3 regions of the Marinobacter flavimaris genome follow, and region 2 is predicted to be linked to each of the others. Evidence: predicted binding sites of a transcription regulator. Region 2 holds the regulator's gene; each other region holds the start of a gene.

Region 1 (5,342 bases), 560 kb from region 2:
GTCGCTACATGGTTGCCCTCTTCGTCCACCAGTTTTCCTTCCAGGGAGAATTTCGCCCGCCCGGTCTCGTCAGCGTCAGCAAGAATGGCTGCCACGGTTTCGGGATCCAGGGTGAATTCTACAGTGACATCGCTGTTGGCTGGCTGGAGAAACTGCAACGTCATTTCCTTGAGAATCGGCGTGTACGAAGGCCCCAGATCAAATAGGGTCAGCACGCCACCGGGAATTTCGGCTACCAGAAAGTACGCGCCCGCATAAAGGCTGCCGAAGTGGTTTTTGTTGCCTTTCAAGCGGATTTTCGCTCTTACATATCCTGGCCTGACCTCCTCAACGCTGAAGTTGTTCCGTGGTGCAAAAGGAATCGACAGTCCGATGATCTTGTTCACCGCTGCATACCCGCCCGTTTTCTTCAGCCAGGCCAGAGGGCTAGCCAGTGTAGCCTTGGGGTCGGTACTTGCCACCCATTGACCGGTCGCTCCGATGAGATTATCGATAATTGCCATTGCCAAGCTCCGAAATTGATTGGGAACTGATGATTACAACGGACTTCAGTGCTCGCAAGAAGGTTTTACAATTTTTTTGGATGTTGTCCGATTTATTTTTGAGTTTCTGTTCTAAAGTGAGGATGCGTGCCTGAATCATGACCGCTTGTTAGCCGGTTTTTCCAGTAGTAAGAAAGGATCTCTGATTTGGAATATTCTCTGCCCGCTTCCCTGGTCTTCCACCGGTTCCGAAAACTGGTTCTTTGCCTGATGCCATTGGCTTTCTGCCTTGCGGCAGGACCACTCTCAGCCACAACGTCATCGACCACTGCGTCGCAGGCAGCCGTGCGCGGTTACGTACTCTGGTACCGGAATTACGACAGCCCTGCCATCCGGGCCCTGGTGGAGCTTGCTCTGAAGAAGACGCCAGAGTACGGGGAATTTCAGATCATCAGAAGTGAAGAGCTGAGCCAGGGCCGCGTACTGAGGGAACTGACAGACGGCCAATCACGATTAGTTGACATCGCCAATGTCGCTACCTCCGCAGAACGGGAGAAGTCCCTGACCGCCATACCGTTTCCGGTCGATGGCGGGTTGCTCGGTTTTCGGGTTTGCGTGGTCATGCCGGAATCCTTGCCCCGGTTTGCGGGAATCAAGACTCTGGATGACTTGAGAGACAGTCAGATTCGGATTGGCCAGGGCGCCCACTGGCCAGACACACCGGTGCTTGAAGCCAACGGTATTCCGGTGGTCACTCACTCCCGATACGAAATACTGTTCGGAATGTTGCGTAATGAACGCTTCGAGTGTTTTGCCAGGGGCGTAAGCGAAGTGCTTTACGACCTGGAATTGGAGCAGGATCCTAATCTCCTAATTGAGCCTGATCTGTTGATCGCCTACCCGATGCCGTCCTATCTCTTTGTCGGTCCCGAAGACCAGGAAACCGCCCATCGCCTTCAGCTGGGAATTGAGCGCGCCATCCACGATGGCAGCTTCAATGATTTCCTCAGGCACTACTACGCCCGCGCTGTGAAAGAGCTTGATCTCGACGAGCGTAAGGTCATTACTCTCGAAAACCCGTACCTGAGCGAAGAATCCCGTTACGTTGGGCGCAAAACCTTCGAGAACCTGCGCCGTCGGCTGGAAGTCCTAAGCCGCTAACAGTCGCTCTTCGCTTACACCCGGAACCTCGACACGTTCTGGTTCAGTGCGGTGCCGATGCGCTCAATTTGCCCGCTGTAAACATCGTTTTCGGAGGCCGCGGCGGCCGCTTCCTGGCCCTGATCTGCAATCCGGGTAATCGACGAATTCAACTCCTCGGTAACCGACGTCTGTTCCTCGGATGCTGTGGCAATCTGCGACGTCATCTGGCTGATGGACGTGATTGCCTCGGCAATCCGGTTGAGGGCATCCATAGCGTCCTGCGCTTTTTCCATGCTGACATTGGATACTGCAGTTGAGGCATTCATGACATCGACCGCATCATTGGCGCCTTTCTGCAGACGCTCAATCATGTCGTTGATTTCCTCGGTGCTGGACTGGGTGCGCTGGGCAAGGTTACGTACCTCGTCTGCCACAACTGCGAAGCCCCGCCCTGCTTCACCGGCCCGAGCGGCTTCAATCGCGGCATTCAATGCCAGCAGGTTGGTTTGCTCTGCAATACCCTGAATCACTTCAAGCACTGTTGTGATTGATGTAACGTCCTTGCCAAGGGTGTGGATGACCTCTGCGGCCGCATTAATCTCCTTCGAGAGCTTCTGTACGGCGTCCCGGGAGGCAGCGACGGTCTCCAGCGAAGCCCGGCTGTCCGCATCCGCGGTGTTGGCGGCGTCTGCGGTTTGCTGTGCGTTCTGGGCAATCTCGCCGGCAGCGGCCGACATCTCGTTGATCGCGGTCGCCACCATGTCGATTTCGGCCTGCTGGCTCTCCACGCTCGAACGACTGGTACTGGCGGTATCTCTCAGCGAGCTGACATTTTCCCCGAGTTCGGCGCTACCCTTCTGGACATCCCGAACAACCGTCTGGATATTCTCGACAAACTGGTTAAAGCTCCGGGCCAACTCACCGAATTCATCTTTTGCACTGTCGTCCAGACGCTGGGTCAGGTCAGCATCACCACTGCCAATGTCCGCCATGGCCTTGTTCAAGCGGCGAACCGGCGCCATCAGAACCTTGATGCCCAGATGCAGGATCACCAGAGAAACGATCAGGCCGATCACGGCCATGATCAATCCAGTCATTCTGGCGCTCTGGACCGGTGCGTTGATCTTGTCCGCGTTTACAAAGGTCCCCAGATACCATTGCACGCCGCGCGCTTCACTGATCGGATGGAAGCTGGCCTCCCAGTTGCCGTCATCATTACTGTATTCGTGAGCGTCCCCGCCAAGATCCGGCTTGCCGCCAATGAGCTCACTGATGTTCTTGCCGACAAGGCTTTGCCGTGGGTGGAACAGTATGGTGCCACGCTCATTGATCAAAGCAGCGTAACCGGTGTCCGCGAGTGTGACTGTGCTCAGGGTTTTTGCTATCGCGCCCAGGCCGATATCAGCACCGGCCACGCCCTCGTATTCACCGCGCTTCACGGGCGCAAGTGTGGAGATGATCATGTCGTTGGTGCTGGCATCCTGATACGGCTCGGTGAACGAGGCGCTTCCGAGGCTCATGGCCTTCTTGTACCAGGGGCGCTGGCGGGGATCGTAATCCGCTGGCAGCGTGGCATTCGCCTCCGGCGATTTCATCAGCATGTAGCCGTCGGTACGCCCGACATAGACATCCCGGAAGCCGCCGCCGGTGGTAATGGCCTGAAGAATGACCCGCGCCTCTTCGTCGTTCTCGGCATTCTCCAGGGCTTTGGCGGTGGCTTCAGTCATCACCAGCCGGGCATTGAGCCACTCTGCGATGCTCGACGTGCTCTGCTGTACGGTGTCGTCGATCAGCGCGTTCACATAGGTTTCGGTGGTGCTTTGTAATCGTAAATCGCCAGAGAGCGTAAAAGCCCCCATAACCAACAGCAACAGAATACCGAAAGCAGTCAGGAGCTTTTGCCCGAATGTCAGCTGCACGGTCGAATCCTCAGCAATAAAATTGATATTCGTTAATGTGTGTTTCGGCCCATGGTGCGAAGTCTTTAGCGGCTTCTGTTAAACTTTCCAATTATTGACGCAGACGCTGAGATTGTCCTCATTCCATAACGAACGGGAGCCGAACTGAATGGCCCATGAAGAACTGCACCTCAACCTCCGGAACCTGAGGCTTGATGACTACGATCAGCTTCAGAAGCTTATGGATCGGGTATACGACGACATCGGAGGCTCCTGGCCGAAGGACACCATCAAGGCATTGGTGGAGCAGTTCCCCGACGGCCAGATCTGCATTGAGGAAAGCGGCCAGCTTATTGCGGTTGCGCTGACGGTCTGCGTTAAGTACGAGCGTTTCAGCAACCCGCACACCTACGACGATCTGATCCTCCGTAACGAGAAGATCTGGCACAACGCCAATGGTGACTCCCTCTATGGGCTGGATGTCTTTATCCACCCCGACTATCGGGGCTACCGCCTGGGTCGTCGACTCTACGAAGCGCGAAAAGAACTCTGCCGCTCCATGAACCTGCGTGCCATCCTGGCGGGCGGGCGCATACCGAGCTACTTCAAATACGCCGAACAGTATTCACCCGAAGAGTACATTCAACGGGTCGATCGCAAGGAAATCTACGATCCGATTCTGAGCTTCCAGCTCTCGAACGATTTCCAGGTTACGCGGTTGATGCACAAATACCTTCCCGAGGATGAGAAATCCCAGGGCTACGCGACGTTGCTGGAATGGCGGAACATTCTCTACACCCCACCTTCCCCGGTTCTGAGCGTCAAGAAAACTCAGATAAGGCTGGGCGCCGTGCAGTGGCAGATGCGTGAATTTACCTCGGTTGAAGAGGTGCTCGAGCAGGTTGAGTATTTTGTGGACGCCTTGTCTGATTACAAAAGTGACTTCGCCATCTTCCCCGAGTTTTTCAACGCGCCGCTGATGGGACTGACCGATCAGATGGACCAGACCCGGGCCATCCGTTTCCTCGCCGGATTTACCCAGCAGTTCCGGGAAGAGATGTCTGAAATGGCGGTGAGCTACAACATCAACATTATCACCGGTTCCATGCCGCTGATCGAAAACGATCGGGTGTATAACGTGTCCTATCTCTGCCACCGGGACGGTCGTGTTGATGAGCAACGCAAGATTCACATCACGCCCCACGAACGCCGCGACTGGGTGATCGAGGGCGGCAACCAGTTTGAGGTCTTCGAGACCGATGCCGGCCGGGTCGCCATCATGATCTGCTATGACATCGAATTCCCTGAACTGGGCCGTATTGCTGCCAGCCAGGAGGTTGATATCATCATGGTGCCGTTCTGGACCGACACCAAAAACGGCTACCTCAGGGTTCGCCAGTGCGCCCAGGCCCGCGCAATCGAAAACGAATGCTATGTGGTCGTCACTGGTAGCGTTGGCAACCTGCCGAAAGTCGAGAACCTGGACGTCCAGTACGCTCAGTCTGCCGTATTCTCACCTTCGGATTTTGCCTTCCCGCACGATGCAGTTATGGCGGAAACCACGCCGAATACGGAGATGATCATGTTCTCCGATATGGACTTGGAAAAGCTGAAACTGGTGCGTAACGAGGGGTCTGTCACTAACCTGAAAGATCGTCGCGTTGATATGTATGAATTGAAGACCAAGTAAACTGGCCTGATCAGCCAGGTCAATTTGTTAAATAACTGCGTTAGCGGTCGATCGTATGGCACTGATGGCGTTGCAAAACTAGAATTCAGTGTCTATTGTTTAACCAATATCCAGCCTGTCTCCCAATGA
Region 2 (5,342 bases):
ACCACAATGCACTCGCGCCCATCGACGATGTTGGTCTTGGTCAGGTCCAGATGGAAAATCTCGACCACGTTGACCAGCGGCAACGCAAAGGATTGATCGCCCAGCATGATCATCAGGGTGGGCATGATGGCGAGCGTCAGCGGAACCTTGATGACAATGCGAGAGCCCTTGCCCAGCTCGGATTCGATGCTCAACTGGCCATTGAGCTGGCCAATCTTGGTTTTCACCACATCCATGCCGACGCCACGACCGGACACATCCGAAATCTGCTCCTTGGTGGAGAATCCGGCGGCAAAAATAAGGTTGTAACACTCCGAATTGGTCAGCCGGTCCGCGGCGTCCTGGTCGTAGATACCCTTTTCGACTGCTTTGCGGCGCAGGACCTCCGGATCCATGCCCGCGCCGTCATCCTCGATAAACAGCAGGATATGGTCCCCCTCCTGCTCGGCAGATAGGGTAACTGTGCCTTGGCGTGGCTTCCCGGCCTTCTCGCGGACTTCCGGAGCCTCGATCCCGTGGTCCACCGAATTCCGCACCAGGTGAACCAGCGGATCAGACAGCGCTTCAACCAGGTTCTTGTCCAGATCGGTTTCTTCGCCATGCATCACCAGGTTCACCTCTTTCTTGAGGTTTCTGGCGAGATCGCGCACAACGCGGGGGAACCTGCCGAACACCTTTTTGATCGGCTGCATACGGGTCTGCATGACGGCGGACTGGAGATCAGTCGTAACCACATCCAGGTTGGATACCGCCTTGTGCATGTGTTCGTCTTCACTTTCGGCACCCAGACGCTGCAAGCGGTTACGCACCAGCACCAGCTCACCCACCATATTCATGATGTCATCGAGCCGCTTGGTGTCGACACGAACCGTCGTTTCCGCGGCCGGAGCATTCTCGCGAGCAGGCATCGCCGGTGCGGCAGCGCCTTTGGCTTCCGGCTTCTCGGCCGGCTTCGATTTTTCGGGCTTTGACGTGTTTGCTTTCGGTGAAGCCGGCTCTTTTGAAGATGCAGGCTGTTTCGGCGCTGAGGGCTGTTTTGGAGCTGCAGGCTCTTTCGAGGCTGAAGGCTCTCCGCCCGCGGTCGGGCTTCCGCCCTTGCCGTGAAGATCGTCCAGCAGTTTCTCGAATTCGTCGTCGGTGATCAGGTCGTCGCCGCCAGCAGATCCGGCCTTGGCAGCCGGCTTTTCTTCTTTACCAGAAGCCTCTTCCTCGCCAGCTGGCGCACCGGCAAACTGACCTTTTCCGTGCAGTTGGTCCAGTAGCGCTTCGAATTCGTCGTCGGTTATTTCGTCGTCTCCAGAACTTTCCTGGTCACCGCCGGCCGATCCGGCGCTCGAAGCCGAGGAAACCTCCGCTGATTTCTCGTCCTGCAGTGCGTCCAGAAGCTGTTCGAACTCGTCGTCGGTGATGTCGCCACCGTCTTCTGCCGGTTCGCTCTCTTCCTGCTCAGGTTGAGCGGCAGCGGCCGGTGCCCCCTCGCCTTCAGGCTGGGCCAGGGCATCCAGACGGGCAATAAGTTCGTCCGGAGCCGGTGTCAGCTCCTCATGATTGCGGACCTGCTCAAACATGGCATTGACGTAGTCGAGTGCTTCTAGAACCACGTCCATCAGTTCGGAATCCACCTTGCGCTTGTGATTACGCAAGATGTCGAAAACGTTTTCCGCGGAATGGCAGCAGTTCACCAGCGCTTCAAGCTGAAGGAAGCCGGCTCCGCCTTTCACGGTATGGAAACCACGGAAGATGGCGTTGAGCAGATCACTGTCGTCAGGATGTCGCTCAAGATCTACCAACTGCTCTGACAGCTTTTCGAGGATCTCGCCGGCTTCTACGAGGAAGTCCTGCAAAATCTCTTCATCAGCATCAAACGCCATGCGTTACCCTCATTATTCAGAAACCGAGACTGGACAACAGGTCGTCTACGTCGTCCTGCCCCGAAACTACATCTTCACGCTCATCGGCCTTGATCTGGGGCCCGACGCCCTTCTCTGCAGACTCTTCTTTTTCTTCAATCTGGTGCACCGTGCCCGTGAGCTGGTCCACATGACTGGCCATCACCACCAGGCTGAGCATCTGCTCCTCAACCTCTTTCACAAGGGCGGTGACCTTCTGGATGACCTGACCTGTCAGATCCTGATAATCCTGAGCCAGCAGGATTTCCGACAGGTTGCTGTACATGGTGTCGGCATCGGTTGCCATGCTGACAAAAAAGCGATCAATCCGGCCGTACAGCTCGCGAAACTCAGCCGGCTGCATTTCCCGGCGACGCAGGCGCTGCCACTCATCACGCAACGCGGCGGCCTCGTCTCTGAGGGCATTGGCCACCGGCATGGTTTCCTCAACCAGGTCCATGGTCCGGTTGGCTGCTTCACCGGTCATCTGCACAACGTATTCGAGACGATCAGAGGCATCTGTCATCTTTGACAGTGCTTCCTGTTGCTCGGCGTTACGGGGATCAATCTGGAAGTTCCGGATTGCTTCGTGCAGGCTCCGCGTCAGCCGCCCTACCTCACGGTACAGACTCTGATCCCTGACTTCGCTGAGTTCATTGATCAGGGTCATGGCTTTGGCATAATCACCCGCATCAACACTCTCGGCCAGTTCCGCTGCCTGCCGCTGGAGCTTTTCCGTCACCTCCGGTTCAAGGCCCCGATGGTTCTTTTTGCTATCGCTCATGAGAGCCATCCGACCTCTGGTTACTGGATTCTTTCAAAGATTTTCTCAATCTTTTCCTTGAGCACGGCAGCGGTGAACGGCTTGACCACATACCCGTTTACGCCTGCCTGGGCAGCGGCAACGATCTGGTCGCGCTTGGCCTCAGCAGTTACCATCAATACCGGCAGGGTTTTCAGATTCTCGTCCGCCCGAACGGCCTTGAGCAGGTCGAAGCCTGACATGCCAGGCATGTTCCAGTCGGTCACCAGAAAATCGTATTTGCCGCTTTTGAGCATTGGCAGTGCCGTGTTGCCGTCGTCAGCTTCATCGGTGTTGGTGAAGCCAAGATCACGCAGCAGGTTCTTGATGATCCGTCGCATTGTGGAGAAGTCGTCCACAATGAGGATTTTCATGTTTTTGTCCAATGGGACCTCCAGTTAGTAACACCCGGAATTCGTTTGACCTTTGCGTTCAAAGTCTAGCAGGCCGCTGTTTTAACCGCTTATTGTCGGACCTTTGCTTCGGTTGTAAAGCATCGGTTACCAAAAACTACAGACTACCTCGTTGGCGACACAGACTGAACGCGGTCAGTTGTCCGATTCCTGACGCCAATCCGAGAGCCGTCCCCGAAGGCGCAGGGCTGCCTGGCTGTGAATCTGGCTTACCCTGCTCTCACTGACGCCGAGCACCGCGCCAATCTCCTTGAGGTTCAGTTCTTCCTGGTAGTAAAGGCTCAACACCAGCTTTTCCCGCTCCGGCAGGTCTTCAATCGCCTCAGCGAGGCTCCGCCGGAAGGCATCGGAGGACAACCCCTCAAGGGGATTATCCTGCGTCTCTGTCTGTTCTATCGGCAGCTCTCCGGATTCATTGAGCTCGTCGAGGCTAAAAAGTCGACCGCTGTTGGAATCGGAAAGGTAGGAGTGGTATTCGGGTAGCCCCATACCCAGCTCTTCGGCCACTTCCTGGTCGTGGGCTTCGCGGCCAAGTCTATCTTCAACGGCCTTGATGGCCTGGGAAATGCGACGGGCGTTGCGATGAACAGAACGTGGCACCCAGTCACCCTTGCGGATTTCGTCCACCATGGCGCCGCGAATACGGATACCGGCGTAAGTCTCGAAGGTAGCACCTTTGGTAGAACTGTAACGCTGGGCGGCCTCGAGCAGACCGATCATGCCGGCCTGCATCAGGTCTTCAAGCTGGACGGACGCCGGCAGGCGAGCCATCAGGTGAAGGGCAATTTTCTTGACCAGCGGCGCGTGCTGCTCAATGAGCTGAGCCGGCTTCTGCGCACTTGACTGGTTATAGATTCCGAGGTTTTTCGCCAATGTCATGTATCCGGTTTTTTGTTTGACTGGATCCGATTCAGACTTCGACGAGCCGCTCCACAAAAAATTCCAGATGCCCACGGGGCGAGGACGGCAACGGCCAGCTATCTACCTTGTCCGCCAGCGCCTTGATGGCCAGTGAAGCTTTCGCCCTGGGATAGGCGTCCAGCACCGCACGCTGCCGCTGAACCGCTTTCTTCACGGCCTCATCGTAGGGAACTATTCCTACGTATTGTAGTGCCACATCGAGGAAGCGCTCGGTGACCCGGGTCAGTTTTTCAAACAGATGCCGGCCTTCCTGCTCATTCCGAACCTGATTGGCAAGAATACGGAAGCGGTTGGTTCCATAATCACGGTTCATCAGCTTGATCAGGGCATAGGCATCGGTGATCGAGGTCGGCTCGTCGCAGACAACCAGCAGCAGCTCCTGAGACGCTCTCAGAAAACTGACCACTGACTCGGAAATCCCGGCGGCGGTATCAACGATCAGGACATCGATCTGATCACCCAGTTCGCTGAACGCATTAATCAGCCCGGCATGTTCCATGGGGCTGAGCTGGGTCATTCGTTGGGTACCGGAAGAGGCGGGGACAATCTTGATGCCACCGGGTCCATTCACCAGAACGTCCTTCAGATCACAATCGCCGGCCAGAACATCCTGGAGGTTGCGATTGGCAGTGATGCCCAGCAAGACGTCGATATTGGCCAGCCCCAGATCGGCGTCGAGCAGCACCACTCTCCGGCCTTTCTGCGCCAGGGCAATTCCGAGGTTCACCGACACGTTACTCTTGCCGACACCACCCTTTCCGCCGGAAACTGCAATCACCTGTACCGGATGTGCTCTGCTCATACTGTTTTTGGTCTCTCGCCACGTTTCGCCGGCTTTGTCTCCGACGCCTGCTGTCAATCTGTCCGGTCTCAGGCGTGCTCTTTCAGGCCCTCTGCGACCGCTTGCTGTTGCTGGAGTGTTTTCAGCCGATCCACGGCCAACCGCACCAGCGGAACGGCTTCTGCGTGGTGCAGGTCTTCAGGAATCTTCTGGCCGTCTGTGTAATAGGCTACCGGCAGACCGGTTTCCATCACAAACCCGAGAGACTCACCCAGCGTCAGGGCCTCGTCGATTTTGGTCATCACACAGCCCGCAAGATTTGCCATCTTATAGCAATGCCACACGGATTTCATGATGCGAGGCTGACTGGTTGCCGAGACCACCAGATGGGTTTTGATATTGTGATGGCTGCGAGCCAGTTCGGCCAGCTGTTCCTGATAGCCTTTGTCCGCACTGGTCAGTCCGGCGGTATCAATCAGCACCAGATGACGGTCTGACAGCTCGTCCAGAATATCGTCCAGACTGTGGCTCTCATC
Region 3 (5,342 bases), 2.0 Mb from region 2:
TCCGGCCATCACACTGTTTCGGGCATTCAGCGCTGGCTTGAGCCCACCAATGCTGAGCGCTACCCCGGCGAGAATCAGCACACCAAAAATCAGCTCGAAGCCCGCCGTCGAGATCACCAGCAATGTCAGAGCCGCCAGAATTGCGCCGACAACTCCGCCCACAATGGCAAAGCGCACTTCCCGGACCTGCAATGCGCCTCGATTGCGTATCAGCATGAAGACAGTAAGCAGAGTGGCATTCAGTATCAGGGGGCCGGGGACCAACACCGGGCTGATAAGAAAAAGCAATGGCGCAGCCAGTGTACCAATGCCATAGCCGGCCACGCCCTGCAGGCAGGCCCCGGCGAGAATGGCAAGGTTGGCCAGAAGAATCTGTAACAGCGATACATCCGTCAAAGGAAATCACCAGGAAGTCGTTGGAAAAGGCCGGAGCAGTACCGGTCAGATATTGATACACTGCGGGGCCAGGAGCAAAGTCGAAAAGAATGATCCCCGATGACCCAGCAGCCTGAACACCAAAGTTGCCCCTGTGGCAGCGGCAAATCCTACCCCGAATGCTGCCAGCCGTTCCATCAGGATAAACCGGCTCCGTCGCCGGAGGCATTGATGCGGTCCCGTTACGCAGCGTTCGTTCTCGATCTTCCGGATTACCTGCGAGCCACCTGGCACCAGAGCACACGACCACAGACGCTCACTCTGGCAGACTCGCCGGAATGGACCGGTTTGCAGATCCTGGACACCAGTGAGTCGGGCAATCGCGGCAGGGTTCATTTCCGAGCGCTCTACCGCCTGGGCAAGGGCTGGGGCTTTCTCGAAGAAAAATCCGATTTCGTTCAGGAGCAGGGCCGCTGGTATTACCTTCGGGGAGACACCAGCGAGGGCCAGTTGAAGCCCGGTCGGAACGACGCCTGCCCCTGTGGCAGTGGCCGGAAGTACAAGACCTGCTGCCTGTAGGTATCCATTACTCGAACGAGGGCAGTTCCGGCTTGGCGACCGGTTTGCCTGCTTCCTGCCAGGCATCGAATCCACCGGCGATGGACTGCACATGCATGTAGCCCATTTCCTTCAGGGCCTTGGCGCTCAGGGCGGCTCGCCCGGATGTTTTGCAGTAGCAGACAATGTTCATGTCGCGGCTCTCAAACGCCGGATCGTTGGTAAACTTGAACTCCAGCAAGCCGCGGGAAATGTTCACCGCGCCCGGTATATGGCCAGCCCGGTATTCATCCGCATCCCGCACATCCAGCAGAAGATCGGCATTCCTGATGGCATCGTCCGCCTGATCCAGGGGCACTTCCTGGATTTCTTTCCTGGCGGCTTCTACAAGGTCATGGGCAGTTTTCATGGCTGAGCTCCTCAAACTGATGGAATAAGGTTATGCCTCAGGATAAGGGTTCGACCGCCGAGCGTCACTCCGCATATGTACGATTAAGCCGCCTCGTTGTTACCGAAGGCGCAGGCGTACTTACGTTCAAAGCGCTTATCTGCCCATCTCCCGTAGATACGCGAGGCAATCTGGAAAATGCCGGGCCACAGCAGGGGCTTGAACAGAAAGCCATAGGGCGTGTGGGACCAGGCCCGAACGTTTGCAGGCAAGCCGATGACCCATTCCCCGGTCCAGGTCATCAGGTGCAGGCGTCGCAGCAGGGTTTCATGGCTCGGCAAATTGCCGCTGCCATCACGCTGTTCGTGAATGTCTGCAAAAATCAGGTTGCCCCGTTGGAGTTTGCGCAAAGTGCGAATCTCCTTGGCACACAGTGGGCATTGTCCGTCGTAAAACAGGGTGTCATAACGGGGCTCCATCAAGTCCTCCAAGGGTCAGAATCTGTTTCCGGGCGTCCGCTTTACACTCTTCCAGGGTTTCCAGGATCCCGTCGAGGGCAGCGGGTAAGACCTCCGGGGCCGCCTTGCGGAACTGGTCAAGCAGCTCGATCTGAACATGGAGATCCTGGAAGCGGCCGTACAGCTTTTGGCGTGCTTTCATCGTTTTCAGCTCGGGCTTCCAGATTTTCGAGTCCAGCTCCATCAGGTAACGGATTCGCTTGAGTTGCTTGCGAAGCCGATGAATATCCTCATCCGGGGAGGTATGCATCAGCTCAGCGGTCAATCTGTTGAACCCTTTTATACGGCTCTCCACCGCCTTTCGGATGTCTTTTGCCCTCAGCGTCTCCGCCAACTTCTGGAACTTTCGGGACTCAATGAGGTTCAGCCAGTGCTCCATGCTGTCGTGATAGCGCTTGCTCTGCAGGCGCTTGACCAGTTTTTTGTGGCGGTTGGCGGTTTCCTGTTCGAACCAGATCTGCAGGGCTGCCCGGATTTCCGAATTGTCGCCACACAATTCAGGCAAGTCCTGGAGAAAAACATGCAGATCGCGTAACGGTCCCGTCGCACGGGCATGACGTTTCAGGGTTTTAACCGCTTTTGCCAGCGTCTTGTCACCGGTCACTTCCTGCACCGATTCGGCAATGGCCCGGCTGCGCCGAATCGCAATCCGGTATTGGTGCAGGAATTCGTCGTCCAGGCCCAGGATAACACCACGCTCCAGTTGCCTTAGCCGATCATGTTGGTGGTGAAGGGCCTTGGGGATGTCCCTTGCCGGGTCGTCTCCCTCGGTTCTGGCTTTCTTTTTAAGTTTCCGTTCGAAGTGGGCATAGCTGTAATCCTGTGGCGTCATCAGAGCCACCAGCTTGCCCTTGCCCCGGTCTAGCTGGTGCCAATGTTTGATCGGGAGGCGGATGTGAATGAAGCTGGCGGTAGGTAGCTGTTCGGGAGGATGTTTCAGCAGCCACTGGGCCAGTTCCAGCAAGGCAGGATTGTGACCTACAAGCGTGATTCCGGAATCAGCGTCGCGATGTTCTAGCCAGGCGAGCAGACGCCGGTAGTCAAAGGTGTACAGCTCGGCAAGATGCTGGCAGCGCTCGCGAGCAGCCATCTCAGGCGCTGCCCCCTCAAGTGTGGCGATGGCGCGGGTGGCATCACTGCTGAAGATCTCGCCCTGGAGCGCGCCCGATGCTTCCAGAGCCCTGCCCAGAGGTACCAGTTGACTCTCGCCCCGGGCGTTCAGTGGCCGCTCCCGGTCACAGAGCGTTTCATCGGCCCAGCTGGATTTGGCATGGCGTACCAGAAACAGGTGCTTCATTGGTCTACCTTCGTAGTGGTCCTTTAGTCTGACGCTTGCTCAAGACATTTACGTTACTGCCGTTACTCTACTTGTCTGAAAACATTGGCGGAAGGTCCGTTTATCCGTAGCGCTGAACACGCGCAGAGAGAGTCAGTGAAATCTCTTTTAACAAACTGGAACAGATCGTCTGAGTTGGTCTGTGGATAATCCGCATCAATAGCAAGTTCCCGGGAGTTTGAAAGCATGAATGTTCTGAGTCGGTTAAAAATCCGAAGCCGCTTACTTATCGCTGTACTTGTGCCTGTACTTATAACGGCGGCAACCCTCGCTTGGATCACCGCCAATCAGATTCAGGCAAATGGCGAAGCCGAACTCAAACGCCTGGAGACCAGTCTTCTCGATGCACGTAAGACCGGGCTGCAGAACCTGATTGATGCTGCTGAGGCAGTGGTGTTGGAGGCCAAGAACGACCCTTCAATGACAGAAGCGGAGGCGAAGGAGGCGGCTGCCGCGCGTCTGCGTTCTATCCGTTTTGACGAAACCAATTATGTATTCGCCTACACCCGGGATGTTTTCAACCTGGCGTATGCTCCAGATCCTTCGAAAGAAGGCCCCACGTCAAACCCGGTTGTCAGGAAACTGGTTGGCAATCTTTTCGACGCGGCCCGCGGTGAGGGCTTCTATGGCTATGACTGGATGAACCCGGCCTCTGGCAATGAAGAACCCAAGATGTCCTACTCCACGATCATCCCGGACTGGGACTGGATGATCGGTGCTGGCGTCTACATTACCGACATTGATCGCCAGGTAGCAGCAGCTCGCGAAAAAATTGAAGCCGGTATGGCCGAAACCCTGGGCTTTATCCTGCTGGTGACAGTGCTGGTGGTCGTGATTGCCCTGGTAATCGGCATCTTCGTGGGTCGTAGTGTGACCCGGCCACTGAAGAGCGTCAGCAACATGATGCAGGAAATCGCCGACGGTGAGGGTGACCTGCGCCAGCGCCTGCCAGACGAAGGCAATGACGAACTGGCCGAGCTGGGCCGGCGTTTTAACGCCTTCGTGGTCAAGATCCAGGACACCATGCGTGAGGTGGGCGCGACAACAGACCAGGTGGCTTCTGCAGCGGAAGAACTGAGCCGGGTTGCAAACGAGACCCGGGCTTCGGTTCAGGAGCAGGGGTCCGAGACGGATCAGATTGCCTCAGCCATCAACGAAATGGCCGCCACCATCCAGCAGATTTCCGGTAATGCCAATGAAGTTGAAAGTTCGGCCTCAGACGCCGATCGCATGGCCCGGGAAGGTGGCGAAACCATCAGCAGTGCTCAGGGCGCCGTGAACAAACTGTCCGAAGAGATTGAAGATACCGCCCGAAGCATCAATGCCCTGGCGGAAAAGTCCGATGAGATCCAGCAGGTGCTGGATGTCATTCATGCTGTGACTGAGCAGACCAATCTGCTGGCCCTTAATGCCGCCATCGAGGCTGCACGGGCTGGTGAGCATGGGCGTGGTTTCTCAGTGGTTGCGGATGAGGTTCGCCAGCTGGCGAAACGCAGCGCCGAGTCTGCTGATCAGATTCGCACCATGATTGACGGCTTTGTTACCGAATCCAAGGCATCGGTTGAGCGGATGAACAAATCACGCAACCGCTCGACGGAAACCGTCGAAAGAATCAATCATGCAACCAGCGCGTTGCGAACCATCGAGACATCGGTCGGCAAGATTCATGATCAGGTGACTCAGATCGCCACAGCCTCAGAGCAGCAGAGCCAGGTCGCCGAAGAGATTAACCAGAACGTGGTCCGTATTGTCGATGCTGCCCAACGCAGTGATACCGGCGTAAACCAGACCAACGAAGCCAGCCACGAACTGGCGCGCCTGGGGGAGAGCCTTCGGGAGCTAGTTGGTCAGTTCAAGGTCTGATCAGCGGCTGTCGGTCGCATTGATGAGCTCGCGCAACCTTCGGGAGCGTTTGGCACGGGCGCGGACCGTGGCGGTCAGGTAGTCGGTGTCGAACGGCTTCAGGACGTAGTCGTCGCCTCCGAGGGCAACACTCAAGGTTTTCTCATCCTGATGAGACTGTGACGTCAGGAAGACGATGGGAGTGGCATCGAATTCACGGTCCTCCCTGAGGATGGCAGCGAGTTCCGTCCCGGAGACGTTGGGCATCACAATATCCAGAATGATGACATCTGGCCTGATCGCCCGCGCAACTGTCAATGCCTGC

Evidence for each region. Region 2 encodes FliA, which starts transcription of late flagellar genes. Its sites were predicted from a motif close to CTAAAGTTTNNNNNNNNNNNGCCGNTAA; they were not measured.
Region 1: ACGK9W_RS06460 (methyl-accepting chemotaxis protein) is a predicted target of FliA. The motif match lies at 3,586-3,613, and genes of this name have one in related genera.
Region 3: ACGK9W_RS18320 (methyl-accepting chemotaxis protein) is a predicted target of FliA. The motif match lies at 3,175-3,202, and genes of this name have one in related genera.

Annotation. Positions count from the first base shown of each region.
Region 1 is NZ_CP171359.1:1,398,870-1,404,211, forward strand. It holds gene ACGK9W_RS06450 (YiiD C-terminal domain-containing protein) at 1-503, opposite strand, end outside; gene ACGK9W_RS06455 (hypothetical protein) at 690-1,643, shown strand; gene ACGK9W_RS06460 (methyl-accepting chemotaxis protein) at 1,658-3,544, opposite strand; gene ACGK9W_RS06465 (carbon-nitrogen hydrolase family protein) at 3,693-5,213, shown strand.
Region 2 is NZ_CP171359.1:1,960,689-1,966,030, forward strand. It holds gene ACGK9W_RS09085 (chemotaxis protein CheA) at 1-1,871, opposite strand, end outside; gene ACGK9W_RS09090 (protein phosphatase CheZ) at 1,888-2,673, opposite strand; gene cheY (chemotaxis response regulator CheY) at 2,694-3,077, opposite strand; gene ACGK9W_RS09100 (RNA polymerase sigma factor FliA) at 3,240-3,983, opposite strand; gene ACGK9W_RS09105 (MinD/ParA family protein) at 4,015-4,827, opposite strand; gene flhF (flagellar biosynthesis protein FlhF) at 4,896-5,342, opposite strand, start outside.
Region 3 is NZ_CP171359.1:3,925,289-3,930,630, forward strand. It holds gene ACGK9W_RS18295 (sulfite exporter TauE/SafE family protein) at 1-396, opposite strand, end outside; gene ACGK9W_RS18300 (YchJ family protein) at 607-954, shown strand; gene ACGK9W_RS18305 (rhodanese-like domain-containing protein) at 962-1,342, opposite strand; gene ACGK9W_RS18310 (thiol-disulfide oxidoreductase DCC family protein) at 1,426-1,800, opposite strand; gene ACGK9W_RS18315 (CHAD domain-containing protein) at 1,784-3,136, opposite strand; gene ACGK9W_RS18320 (methyl-accepting chemotaxis protein) at 3,362-5,038, shown strand; gene ACGK9W_RS18325 (response regulator) at 5,039-5,342, opposite strand, start outside.